DNA from 2 places in the Kitasatospora sp. NPDC040550 genome. Region 2 is predicted to be linked to the other one. Evidence: riboswitches for the same ligand, from Rfam matches in the RefSeq annotation. Region 2 holds a riboswitch; the other holds the start of a gene.
The links. Region 2 has a riboswitch for magnesium ahead of ACZ58X_RS29745 (NRAMP family divalent metal transporter). Riboswitches for the same ligand answer to the same signal wherever they lie in the genome.
Positions count from the first base shown of each region.

Region 1 (6,714 bases), on a different contig from region 2:
CGTCGGGGCGGGAGGGTGTCGTCCCAGACGACCTGGGCGCCGAGTTCGGCGAGCCGGTCGGCGAAGTCCCCGATCTCGCAGACGGCCATGCCGGGGTGGGCCTTGGTGCTGGGGCGGAAGCGCTCCTCGATGCCGAGGTAGAGCCGGACCCGGCCGCCGTCGGCGGCGAACCAGCAGCCGCCGCGGCCGGTGAGCGGCTGGGGCTTGGGGATCTCGGCCATCTGCAGGACGTCGCCGTAGAAGGCGCGGAGCAGGGCCTCGCTGCCGGGTGGCGCGGAGAGCTGGACGTGGTCGAGGGCCGTGATCACTGCGGCTTCCTCTCGGAGGGGTCGGACGGGATGGACGTGGCGTGCTGCCGGGCCGCGGTGACCAGCAGTCGGGCGGTCGGGGTGGGCAGGCCCAGGTGGTGGGCGATCCACTGCGGGTCGTGCCCGTGGGCGGCGAACACCCAGGCGGTGTAGAGCCGGTTGAGGCCGGGGGCGTCGGGGCCGAGCAGGAGCGGGCGGACCTGCTCCATCGGGAAGCCCTCCAGCGAGCGGGCGCTGAACCACTGGGTGTCGTCGTCCCCGGCGGCGACCGCGACGGCGGCGGCCGCGACGGTGGCGGCCCGGGCGGCGGTCGGCCGGCCCGCCCGCTGCCGGCCGTGGGCCAGCAGCAGGGCGAGCAGCAGTCCGACGACCGAGGCGCCGATGAGCACGCCGGAGAGGAAGAGCCGCAGCGGGGCGGGGGCGACGCCGAGGGCGGCGACCTGGAGGGCCAGGAGGAGCATGACGACGCAGAGCGCTGTACCTCGGCTCGTCCAGGGGAACAGGGCGGTTCTGGTCATGCGGTGTCCTCCTTCGGTGGTGTCGGCGGTGAACGGCACCCCGGCGAGCGGGGCGCTGCGGCGGCACCGGCCTCAGGCGGCGCGGACCAGCCGGGGGTCGTACTTGTAGCCGATCTGCCGGACGGTGGCGATCGCCTCCCGGTGGCCGGGGCCGAGCTTGCGGCGGATCCGGGCGATGTGGGTGGCGATGGTGCGGGTGTCGCCGGTGGCCGGCCGGCCCCAGACGGATTCCATCAGCTGGCGGCGGGAGTGCACCCGCAGCGGGTTGCCGACCAGGTGGGCGAGCAGTTCGAACTCCAGGTACGGCAGGGCGAGTTGCTGGCCGTCGACGGTGACGGTGCGCTGCTCGGGGTCGACCACCAGGCCGGGGTCCGGGCTGAGGGCGGGCGGTGCGGTGGGGACGGGCCGCAGGGCGGAGGCGCTGTGGTCCGAGAAGATGGCGTCGAGCCTGCGGTAGCGCACGGCCATGGCGGATGCTCCTTCGTCGGGTCGAAGCCGGAGAGGTACGAGGCGGGGAGGGAAGGGAAGGGGCCGGTCAGCGGCCGGGGTGCCAGGAGGCTTCCAGGCGGGTCGTCCCGTCCGGGCCGGTGACGGAGTGCCAGCCGGCCCGCAGCCGGGCGGGCCGGTCGTTCGGCAGGCTCGGGGCCCGGGTGCCGACGGCGCGCAGGACGGTGTTGTCGAGCGGGCCGGCGGCCAGCCGTCGGCCCACCGCGGCGAGGGCGGCGCGCAGTCGGCCGGGGTCGGAGGAGGGAAGGGCGGGCCGGAACGCGGCAACGATGGACATGGCTGGTCACCTCCGTGACAGGACGATGAATGTGAACAACTGCGCTGATGGGCGCGGGAATTGAGGTAAAACTCAGGCGGCGGAGCCAGTGGGGCCGGCGAGGGTGCCGCCCCGGCGGCCGGGTCAGTGGTTCGGCGTCAGTGGTTCGGCGTCAGTGGTTCAGGGCGGTCTGGACGATCTTGACGATCACCATCACCATCGCGACCAGCAGGTAGGCGCGCAGGGCACCCATGCCGACCTTGCGGGCGGTGGACATCACCGGCTTCTCCAGGGTCTCCAGCGGGGGCATCCGCCAGTCCTCCCGGCCGGTGCGGTCGATGGGGTCCTCCTTGGTGCCGCGACGGCCGGAGAGGAAGGAGTACCCGGCGACCAGGACGCCCGCCACTCCGCAGCCGGCCATGATCCGCAGGATCGCGTCCGAGCTGATGTCCGGCCAGACGACGGCCGCGGTGAGGATCAGCGACAGCGTGACCAGCACGCCGACCACGGCGGCGGTGAAGGCGTTGGTCCTGGGACCGTTCACCCAGGGGCCGAGCACGGCCTTGTCGTTGCAGAGCAGCAGCAGGAAGACGGTGGCGGAGGGCAGCAGCACCCCGGCCAGCACCTGGACGAACTGGGTCATCAGGCCCTGCATGTACCCGGTGGACAGCAGGGTGATGGCGGCCGCGGCGATCACCAGGCCGGCGTAGACGGCGTAGAAGCCCTTGGCGCCCTTGACCCCGCGGTGCAGGGAGTGCTTGATGCCGAGGACGTCGCCGATGGCGTAGGCGGTGGAGAGCGAGACGGCGAAGGCGCCGATGATCGAGGCGTCCAGCAGGGCGATGGCGAACAGCACGCCCGCCAGGTGGCCGGCCTTGTCCGCGATGCCCTGGGCGACGGCCCCGGCGTCGGAGAACTGGCCGAAGCCGTCGGTGCCGGCGAAGGCGGCGGCGGTGAAGCCCATCATGGCGGCGGCGCCGATGATCACGATCGCGATGCCGATCCAGAGGTCGGCCTTCTCGTACTTCATGAAGCGGGGGGTGATCCGCTTGTCGATGACGTACGACTGCTGGAAGAACAGCTGCCAGGGGGCGACGGTGGTGCCGACGATCGAGATGATCACCAGCATGACCGCGGCCAACTCACCCGCGCCGCCCGGCATCTGCGGCACCACGAAGTCGTGGGCCAGCTGCGAGGTCTTCGGGTGGACCATGAAGTAGATCGGCACCAGCAGCAGCGAGCCTATGCACAGGGTCACCGCGACCCGCTCGAAGCGCTGGAAGGAGCCGGTGAAGGCCGAGGCGATGATGATCGCCGCCGCCAGCACCACCGAGGCGACCTTGGGCAGGCCCAGGTAGCCGGCCGCCAGCGTGACGCCGATGAACTCGGTGACCAGGGTCAGCGCGTTGAGCAGGAACAGGTCGATGACGCTGAACGCGCCCCAGAACTTGCCGAACCGCTCCAGGATCAGCCGGGCGTGGCCGACGCCGGTGACCGCGCCCAGGCGCAGCACCATCTCCTGGTTGACGTAGAGGACGGGGATCAGCAGGGCCAGCGTCCACAGCAGCTGGGTGCCGTAGTTCTGGCCGGCCTGGCCGTAGGTGGAGAAGGCACCGGCGTCGTTGTCGCCGACCATCACGATCAGGCCGGGGCCGACGATCGCCAGCAGGGTCTTGAGTCTCGCCGACAGGCCCTGGCGCGGTGCGTCGTCGTCGAGCCTGATGGTGCCGAGCGCACCCTTGATGTCGCCGACGTGGGCGTCGTCCAGGACGGCCGAACGCGGCTGCGGGATCGTGGAGTTGAGTGTGGCGTTGGTGGTCATGACGTTCCTCCCGTGGACCCCGGGGCAGGCGGGGTGATGGGGGCGCGCGGCAGTGACTCCCCTGCGTGCGGGCACGGCGCACCGGCCCGCGGCGGGGCGTGCCCGGGCGGGCACGGCACAGCCGCGTGCGGGGTGAGCGGTGCGGACGTGTCGTCAGGTGCGGTGCTGACGTACCGTCAGACGGACGCGCAGGGAAGGTTGTTACCGCATGCCGGAGGTGTACGAGGACAGGCGGGGGCAGGGGCTACTGTGGCCCGGACTACTGCAATCCATGTCTCTCGCCTCCTCCCGGTCGACGCACCCCGTGGTGCGTGTCATCGACGCGGCAAGGAGTTCACCGGCGCGCGGAGCGGCCACCGGTTCACCCCAACTCGTCAGAGCTTTGGCACTCCACGGCGTGTCCGACCCGCTCGGGCCGGAAGCCACTTCGGATCAACCCTTAGGTCGGGAAGATCTGTCCTAACCCTGGGCGTCTCTCGACGTCGTCGGATCAGTGGCCTGTGTCCGTGAAGAAGCCTCACCGAACGAGGTGCCTTCTTCAAACCTCCAGAAGCATAGACCGGCGGGAGCGCGATACTTGCGTACTTGGTAGAACCTTTACCTTTCGCCAGGCGTGACGTCCGTCCGGGTGGCGCGGGTTTGAGCGCCACGTGACGACGGAACGACTTCCCGCCGGATCCGTACCCGCACACGCAGCTGAGGGGTGGCATGGCGACCGCAGGCTCCCAGACCGCAGGACCTCCGGGGGCTCCCCGGCGGGCGAGGGCGCTGGCGCTCGCCCGGCGCCCGAAGCTCTGGCTCTTCCCCGGCGTCCTGTGCGCCCTGGTGGCCGCGCTGCTCTCGCTGCTCTACCTGGGCGGCATCGTCAACCCGACCGGGCACCTGCACCGGGTGCCGATCGCCCTGGTGAACGCCGACCAGGCCCCGCCGCCGCCCGGCCAGCCGGTCAACCTCGGCACCCAGCTGACCCGCGCCGTGGTGGCCGGGACCCCGGACGACACCGTCCGCTGGCGCCAGACCGACGACGCGGGCGCCCGCGACCTGCTCGCCGCCGGCAAGGTCTACGGCGTGCTGCTCGTCCCCGCCGACTTCACCGCCGCCGTCACCGCGCTCGCCACCGGCGGGGCCACCCACCGGCCCACCCTCACCGTCCTCACCAACCCCGGCCTGGGCAGCCTCGGCTCCTCGATCGCCGCCCAGATCGCCCAGAACGCCGCCCACCAGGCCTCGGTCGCGGCCGGTCAGCGGCTGCTGGCCGCCGTACCGGCCCAGAGCGGCCCGGGCGCCCAGGGCCCGGACACCGGTGCCACCGCCCGACTGCTGCTCGCCGACCCGTTCGCCGTCACCACCCAGGTCGGCCACCCGATCGGCAGTCACAGCGGCCTCGGCCTGAGCGCCTTCTACTTCACTCTGCTCGCCGTGCTGACCGGCTTCATCGGCGGCAACATCATCCACAACGGCGTCGACACCGCGCTCGGCTACAGCGACAGCGAGATCGGCCCCTGGCACACCCGCCGCCCGACCGTCCCGATCAGCCGCACCCAGACCCTGCTGCTCAAGATGCTGATGACCGCCGGGATCATGCTGGTCACCACCTCCCTGGTGCTGCTCTGCACGGCCGGGATCCTCGGCATGGACGCCCCGCACCAGGCGCTGCTGTGGGTGTTCGCCTACTGTGCCAGCCTCGCCGTCGGCCTCGGCGTGCAGGCGATCAACGCCGCGTTCGGCGGGATCGGGCAGCTGGTGTCCATGTTCGTGTTCATCGCGCTCGCCCTGCCGTCCTCCGGGGCGACCGTCCCGCTCCAGGCGGTGCCCGGCTTCTACCGCTTCCTGGCCGTCTTCGAGCCGATGCGGCAGCTGAGCGACGGCATCCGGGCGATCCTCTTCTTCGACGCCCGCTCGGACGCCGGGCTGGCCCGCGGCTGGGTCATGATCGCCATCGGGGTGGCGCTGGCCCTGGCCTTCGGCTTCGGGATGACCCGCTACTACGACCGCAAGGGCCTGCACCGCTGGACGCCCCAGCCCTCGGAGTAGCTGCTCCTAGGCCTTGGTGACGGTCACCTTGAGGTGCTTCATGATCGGCTGGTCGCTCTGGGTGCTGTGGTCGCCGATCGCGCACAGCACGTTCAGCTCCGGCATGTACCCGGCCGCGCAGCCGCGCGGGATGTCGTACGGGACGGCCAGGTAGCCGTGCACCGAGCGGGTGGAGCCGTCCCGGGCGGTGCTGGTGATGTCCACCGGGTCGAACTCGGCGATGCCGCGCTCGCGCATGTCGTCCGGGTTGAGGAAGACCAGGGTGCGCAGGTTCTTCACGCCCCGGTAGCGGTCGTCGTCCGAGTAGATGGTGGTGTTCCACTGGTCGTGCGAGCGCATCGTGCCGAGCGCCAGGGTGCCCGGCGCGGGGACGACGTCGGGCAGCGCGGCGGCGGAGAACTCGGCCTTGCCGGAGGGGGTGAGGAAGACCAGCTCGCGCGCGGGCTGCTTGATCCGGAAGCCCAGCGGCAGCCGTACCCGGCGGTTGAAGTCCTCGAAGCCGTCCAGTACTTCGGCCATGGTGTCGCGGATCCGGTCGTAGTCCTCGATGTACCACTCCCACGGGGTGGGGCTGTCCGGCAGGGCCGCGCGGGCCATCCCGGCGACGATCGCGGGCTCGGAGAGCAGGTGCGGTGAGGCCGGGCGCTTCATGCCGACCGACAGGTGCACCATGCTCATCGAGTCCTCGACCGAGGTGGACTGCACCCCGGCGCGCTGGTGGTCCTTCTCGGTCCGGCCCAGGCACGGCAGGATCAGTGCCCGGCGGCCGTGCACCAGGTGGCTGCGGTTCAGCTTGGTGCTCACCTGGACGGTCAACTCGCAGGCGCGCAGCGCCTGGTAGGTGTAGGGGGAATCCGGGGCGGCGAGCGCGAAGTTGCCGCCCATGCCGACGAAGACGGTCACCTCGCCGCGCCGCATCGCCTCGATCGTCCCGACCGTGTCCAGGCCGTGGGCGCGCGGCGGGTCGATCCGGCAGACCGCGCCGAGCCGGTCCAGGAAGGCGTCGGCCGGCCGGTGGTCGATCCCGCAGGTGCGGTTGCCCTGGACGTTGCTGTGCCCGCGAACCGGCGAGGGCCCGGCCCCCTCCCGGCCCAGGTTGCCGCGCAGCAGCAGCAGGTTGACGATCTCCCGCACGGTGTCCACCCCGTGCTCGTGCTGGGTGACGCCCAGGCACCAGCTGAAGATCGAGCGGTCGGCCTCGCGGTAGACCCGCGCCGCCTTGAGGATCTCCGTCCGGCCCAGCCCGCTCTGGCGCTCCAGCTCCGCCCA
Region 1 is NZ_JBVIWC010000002.1:47,158-53,871, forward strand. Features, by position in the region: gene ACZ58X_RS03020 (VOC family protein) at 1-308, opposite strand, end outside; gene ACZ58X_RS03025 (hypothetical protein) at 305-826, opposite strand; gene ACZ58X_RS03030 (winged helix-turn-helix domain-containing protein) at 899-1,294, opposite strand; gene ACZ58X_RS03035 (hypothetical protein) at 1,362-1,610, opposite strand; gene ACZ58X_RS03040 (NRAMP family divalent metal transporter) at 1,762-3,411, opposite strand; M-box (ykoK) riboswitch at 3,770-3,947, opposite strand; gene ACZ58X_RS03045 (YhgE/Pip domain-containing protein) at 4,120-5,445, shown strand; gene ACZ58X_RS03050 (FdhF/YdeP family oxidoreductase) at 5,452-6,714, opposite strand, start outside.
Region 1: another riboswitch for magnesium. It lies ahead of ACZ58X_RS03040 (NRAMP family divalent metal transporter); the one in region 2 lies ahead of ACZ58X_RS29745 (NRAMP family divalent metal transporter).

Region 2 (6,714 bases):
ACGGTGGCCCGCAGGCTGGTGGCGTCGCCCTGCTCGGTGCGGCGGGCGCGCAGGCCGGTCGGGGCGAGGCCGGAGGCGGTCAGCGCCTGGAGCAGCAGGGCACGGATGTGGGTCTCGGACGTGCGGTCGCACTCGACGTGGACGGTGGCCCGGGAGGTGGCGTCCGGGTCGCTGCCGGACTGCGGGGAGCGGTCGAGCAGCCGGCCGGCCGGGCGCAGCACCAGGTGGACGGCGAGCACCGCGAAGGTGCCGAGGGCGGCGAGCTGCAGCTTGCCGGAGGCGGCCAGCACCCCGACCGCGGCCGAACACCACAGCGTGGCGGCGGTGTTGAGGCCGCGCACGCCGGCCCCGTCGCGCAGGATCACGCCACCGCCGAGGAAGCCGATGCCGGAGACCACGTAAGAGGCGACCCGGGTGGGGCTGCCGGTGTCGCCGACCGCCTCGCTGTACAGGACGAACAGGGTGGCGCCGGCGGCGACCAGGGCATTGGTCCGCAGTCCGGCCATCCGGGCCCGCCACTGGCGCTCGATGCCGATCAGCGCGCCGCAGGCGACGCCGGTGGCGAGCCGGACCAGGAACTCGACGGTGGTCAGGGTGTGCACGACGGCACCTCCTCCAAAGGATTCACGGGAAGCAGGGGCAGCAGGGGGGACACAGGCCGGGGGAACGGGGGCAAAGGGAACGGACGGGTGGCGAGCCGCTGCCCGCCACCCGTCCGTACGGGCTCCGCTCGGCGGCTCAGTGGTTGAGCGCGGTCTGGACGACCTTGATGATGACCATGACCATCGCGATCAGCAGGTAGGCGCGCAGGGCGCCCATGCCGACCTTGCGGGCGGTGGACATCACCGGCTGGCTCAGCGTCTCCAGCGGGGGCATCCGCCAGTCCTCCCGGCCGGTGCGGTCGATCGGGTCCTCCTTGGTGCCGGTGCGGCCGGCGGTGAAGAAGTAGCCGGCGACCAGGACCCCGACCACGCCGCAGCTGCCCATGATCCACAGGATCGCGTCCGAGCTGATGTCCGGCCAGACCACCGAGGCGGTGAGGATCAGCGAGAGCATCACCAGCACGCCGACCACCGTGGAGGTGAAGGCGTTGGTCCGGGGCCCGTTGGCCCAGGGGCCGAGCACGGCCTTGTCGTTGCAGAGCAGCAGCAGGAAGACGGTGGCGGAGGGCAGCAGCACCCCGGCCAGCACCTGGACGAACTGGGTGATCAGGCCCTGGGTGTAGCCGTTGGACAGCAGGGTGATCGTCGCGGCGACGGCCACCAGGCCGGCGTAGACGGCGTAGAAGCCCTTGGCGCCCTTGACCCCGCGGTGCAGGGAGTGCTTGATGCCGAAGACGTCGCCGATGGCGTAGGCGGTGGAGAGCGAGACGGCGAAGGCGCCGATGATCGAGGCGTCCAGCAGGGCGATGGCGAACAGCACGCCCGCCAGGTGGCCGGCCTTGTCCTCGATGCCCTTGGCGACGGCGGCCGTGTCGGAGAACTGGCCGAAGCCGTCGGTGCCGGCGAAGGCCGCCGCCGTGAGGCCGATCAGTGCGGCGGCGCCGATGATCACGATCGCGATGCCGATCCACAGGTCGACCTTCTCGTACGTCATGAAACGCGGGGTGATCCGCTTGTCGATGACGTACGACTGCTGGAAGAACAGCTGCCAGGGGGCGACGGTGGTGCCGACGATCGAGATGATGACCATCATGACGGCCGCGAGCTGGCCGGCGCCGCCGGGCATCTGCGGCGTCACGAAGTCGTGGGCCAGCTGCGAGGTCTTCGGGTGGACCATGAAGTAGATCGGGACCAGGAGCAGCGAGCCGACGCAGAGCGTGATGGCGACCCGCTCGAAGCGCTGGAAGGAGCCGGTGAAGGCCGAGGCGATGATGATCGCCGCCGCCAGGACGACGGAGAGGACCTTGGGCAGGCCCAGGTACCCGGCCGCCATGGTGACGCCGATGAACTCGGTGACCAGGGTGAGGGCGTTGAGCAGGAAGAGGTCGATGACGCTGAACGCGCCCCAGAACTTGCCGAACCGCTCCAGGATCAGCCGGGCGTGGCCGACGCCGGTGACGGCGCCCAGGCGCAGCACCATCTCCTGGTTGACGTACAGCACCGGGACGAGCAGGAGCAGCGTCCACAGCAGCTGGGTGCCGTAGTTCTGGCCGGCCTGGCCGTAGGTGGAGAAGGCACCGGCGTCGTTGTCGCCGACCATCACGATCAGGCCGGGGCCGACGATCGCCAGCAGGGTCTTGAGCCGGGCGGAGAGTCCGTGGCGGGGGGTGGTGTCGTCGAGCCGGATGGTGCCGAGCGCGCCCTTGATGTCGCCGACGTGGGCGTCGTCCAGTACGGCGGACTTGGCGGCGGCGGGCGCGGCGGAGCCGGTGGGAGCGGTGGGGACCGTGGGAACCTTCGGGTCCAGCATCAGGTTGGTCATGGCGAGGCCTCCCTCCCCCTACCTTGAGGGGGCGTCAGGGGGCACGCAGCGGCGAACTTCCCTGCGGGCGCACGGCATCCACGCCGTACGGCGACGCTGAGCGGCGGCGGCCGTGCGGGCACGATGATGCTGACGACGCGTCAGTCGGCTTGCGTCCGGGCACGGTTGAGCGCAGGACGAAGCTTCGGGTGAACGCGCAGGGAAGGTTGTTACCGCGTGCCGGAGGTGTTCGAGAGCATGCGGAGGTAGGGGCTACTGTGGCCCGGACTATCGCAGTCCATGTCTCTCGCCTCCTCCCGGTCGGGGGCGCACCGTCTGTGCGCCGCATCACGACACGGCAAGGAGCACACCGGTCTTCGAGGACCGGTACACCCCAACTCGTCAGAGCTTTGGCACTCCACGGCGTGTCCAGCCGGATCGGCCGGAAGCCACTTGGGGTCAACCCTTAACTCGGGAAGACCTGTCCTGAACCTGGGCGTCTCTCGACGTCGTCGGGTCAGTGGCCTGTGTCCGTGAAGACGCCTCACCGAACGAGGTGCCTTTTCAAACCTCCCAAAGCATAGACCCGCCGCGGCGACCCCGAGTCACCTTTTCGGCTGATCTTCGACAGCTTTGTAGAACCTTGACCAAGCCCGTGGCGACTTGCTCATCCTCTACCGGCATATATAGTTCACCGACATATACAGCTGAACAGCTCACGAGGGGGAACCATGTCCCACATCGATCCGAGCCGACCCGCGCCCGTCCTGCAGCTGGCCGGGGTCTCCCGGGTGCACGGCCGCGGCGCCGCCGAGGTGCACGCCCTGCGCGAGGTCGACCTGACCGTCCACGCCGGCGAGTTCGTCGCCGTGATGGGGCCCTCCGGCTCAGGCAAGTCGACCCTGCTCACCCTGGCCGGCGGGCTGGACCTGCCCAGTGGCGGCGAGGTGCTGGTCGAGGGCGTGGCCCTCGGCGGCCTCGGCCGGGGCAAGCTCGCCGACCTGCGGCGCCGCTCCGTCGGCTACGTCTTCCAGGACTACAACCTGATCCCGGCGCTCACCGCCGCCGAGAACATCGCCCTGCCGCGCGAACTCGACGGCGTCTCCGGACGCACCGCCCGCCGGGAGGCCCTCGCCGCCCTGGAGGAACTGGGCATCGCCGAACTCGCCGACCGCTTCCCCGACGACATGTCCGGCGGACAGCAGCAGCGCGTCGCCATCGCCCGCGCCCTGATCGGCGAACGCCGCCTCGTCCTCGCGGACGAACCCACGGGGGCGCTCGACTCCGCCACCGGTGACGCCGTGCTCGCCGTGCTGCGCGCCCGCTGCGACGCCGGCGCCGCCGCCATGATGGTCACCCACGAGGCCTCGCACGCCAGTTGGGCCGACCGGGTGGTCCACCTGCGGGACGGTGCGGTCGCCTCGGAGAGCGTCGGACGCCGCTCCGGCAACTGCCAGGCCGCCGTCCACCGCTCGCACTCCGTCGGCGAGGTGGCCCGATGAGGTTCGGAGCGTGGAAGCTCGCGCTGCGGATCGCCCGGCGCGACGCCCTGCGGGCCAAGGGGCGCAGCGCCCTGATCGTGGCCATGATCGCCCTGCCCGTGCTCGGCGTCACCGGCGCCGACGTGGTCCACCGCAGCGGGCAGCTGTCCCCCGCCGAACGGGTCGAGCGGGTGGTGGGCGGCGCGGACGCGCTGGTCACCGCGCTCAGCCCGGGCCAGAGCGTCGAACAGGCCCCGGTCGCCGAGGACGGCGCGTTCGCCGTCCAGCCGCGCCCCGGGCAACAGCCCACCCCCGAGCAGCTCAAGGGCGCCACCGCCGACCCGACCGCCCTGGTCGGCGCGCTGCTGCCACCCGGCAGCGCGCTCACCCCGGTCCGGACCGGTCCGGAGACCGGCGCGAGCTCGCCCGAGGGCCTGGTCCGCACCCTCACCGCCGAGGCCGACCTGGGCGACCCGGTCTGGCGCGGCCGGGTCGACGTGGTCAAGGGCCGCGCACCCGGCGCACCGCACGAACTCGCCGTCACCCAGGCCTTCCTGGACCACTCCGGGCTCCGGCTCGGCAGCGACACCACCGTCCAGGGACTGGAGCGGACCACCTTCCGCATCACCGGCCTGGTGGAGCACCCGGACGACCTCGGGCGGGTCGAACTCATAGCCCGGCCGGGCGAGTTGCTCGACCAGCTGGCCGCCGCAGCGGAACCCGGACAGCCCGCCCCCGAGCAGGGCCGCACCAACCACAGCTCCTGGCTGGTGCACCTCCCGGGCGGGGCCACCCTCGACTGGGCCACCGTCCAGTCGTTCAACGCCCACGGCTACACCCTCACCGCACGCGCCGTCGCACTCGACCCGCCGCCGTACGGCGCCGTCCCCTACTACCGGGACTCCGCCGTCTACCGCGACCCCGCCGGCGGCAACAGCACCAAGGTCGTGGTCGCCACCGTCACCGGCATGGGGCTGCTGGAGGTCGCCCTGCTCGCCGGGCCCGCCTTCGCCGTCGGCGCCCGCCGCTCCCGCCGCCAGCTCGCGCTGCTCGGCGCCGCGGGCGGCCGGCGCACCCACATCGGCGCGGTCGTGCTCGGCGGCGGCCTGGTGCTCGGCCTGGCCGGGGCGGCCCTCGGCGTGGCCGTCGGCACCGGACTGGTCGCCGCCCTGCGGTCGGTGATCGAGGAGGTCGGCGGCGCCCGCTTCGGCCACTTCGCCCTCCCCCCGGTGGACCTACTCGCCATCGCCGGGATCGGCGTGATCACCGCCCTGCTCGCGGCCGCACTGCCGGCCTGGCAGGCCGCCCGGCGCAGCGTCACCGCCGGCCTCACCGGACGGGACACCGTCCGGGCGCCCAACCGCCTGGTCACCGTGCTCGGCGTGGCGCTGCTCCTCGGCGGCGGCGCGATCGCGATGTACGGCGCTGGCGCCGTCCAGCACGGCTCGCCCGTGGTCAGCACCTACGACGCCCGCACCCTCACCGTGCTGCTCGGCTCGGTCTGCGCCGAACTCGGACTGCTCGCCTGCACACCCCTCCTGGTCGCCCTGTTCGGCCGGTTCGCCGGGCGGCTGCCGCTCGGCCCCCGGCTGGCGCTGCGCGACTCCGCCCGCAACCGCTCCCGCACCGCACCGGCCGTCGCCGCCGTGATGGCCGCCGTGGCCGGGGCCGTCGCCATCGGGGTGTACAGCACCAGCACCGACGCCGAGAACCGGCGCGACTACCGGCCGGAGGCCCCGTACGGCGCCGTCCAGCTGATCAGCCACCGGGAGGGCCCGCAGTCCGCCCAGCTGCCGGCCGAGGTGGAGAAGCAGCTCGCCGGGCTCGGCCCGCGCGCCGAAGTCGGCCAGGCCGTCTACAAGTTCTGCGACAACTGCTCCAGCACCGTCACCCTCAAGGGCCCGGTGGAGCTGCACCGGCTCACGACGATCCCGCACCTCGCCACCGGGGACGCCACCGTGCTGCACAACCTGTTCGACATACGGGACCAGGCGGCCGAACAGGCGCTGGCCGCCGGGAAGCTGCTGGTCTTCGACCGGTCGCTGATCGGGGCCGACGGCAAGGCCGTACTGCTGCTGCGCGGCGGCGGCGCCCCGGTGCAGCCCGGGCAGATCCCCAAGCCCGACCTCCAGGAAGTCCCGGTGGACGCGGTGCTGGTCGACAACCCGGACGCCGCCCGCTACGCCCAGGGCCTGCTGCCGACCACGGCACTGAGCCGGCTCGGCCTCGCCTCGGCACCCCAGGGCGCCGTCTGGCGGCCGGCCACCCCGCCCGACCGCAAGGCGCAGCAGCGGGCCGCGGCGGCCGCCGCCCGGCTGGACCACTACGCCGAGCTGGACGTCGAGCGCGGCTACCAGCCCAAGAGCGACGCGCTCACCCTCGCGCTCAGCGGCTTCGCCGGACTGGTCGTGCTCGGCGCCGCCGGGATCGCCACCGGGCTGGCGGCCGCCGACTCCCGGCAGGACCAGGCCACCCTGGCCGCGGTCGGCGCACCGCCGCGGATCCGCCGGACCATGGCGGGCCTGCAGTGCGCGCTGATCGCGCTGCTCGGGGCGCTGCTCGGGGCGGCGAACGGCTTCGTCCCGGCGGTGGGGCTGTTGAAGTCCCGGGCGAGCGGGTTCGGTTCGAAGCCGATGCTGCTCACCGCGCCCTGGGGGGAACTGCTGCTGGTGGTCCTGGTGCTGCCGGTGGTGGCCGGGCTGCTCGCGGCGCTGTTCACCCGCTCCAAGGTGCCGCTGGGGCGGCGGCTGTCCTGAGCCGTCCCACGCGCTCGCCCACTCTCCCGCTCGAGCACGTCTTCGAGCACGTCTGCGAGGAGGCCTTCAAGGAG
Region 2 is NZ_JBVIWC010000023.1:140,999-147,712, forward strand. Features, by position in the region: gene ACZ58X_RS29740 (MgtC/SapB family protein) at 1-602, opposite strand, end outside; gene ACZ58X_RS29745 (NRAMP family divalent metal transporter) at 739-2,424, opposite strand; M-box (ykoK) riboswitch at 2,790-2,966, opposite strand; gene ACZ58X_RS29750 (ABC transporter ATP-binding protein) at 3,135-3,905, shown strand; gene ACZ58X_RS29755 (FtsX-like permease family protein) at 3,902-6,640, shown strand.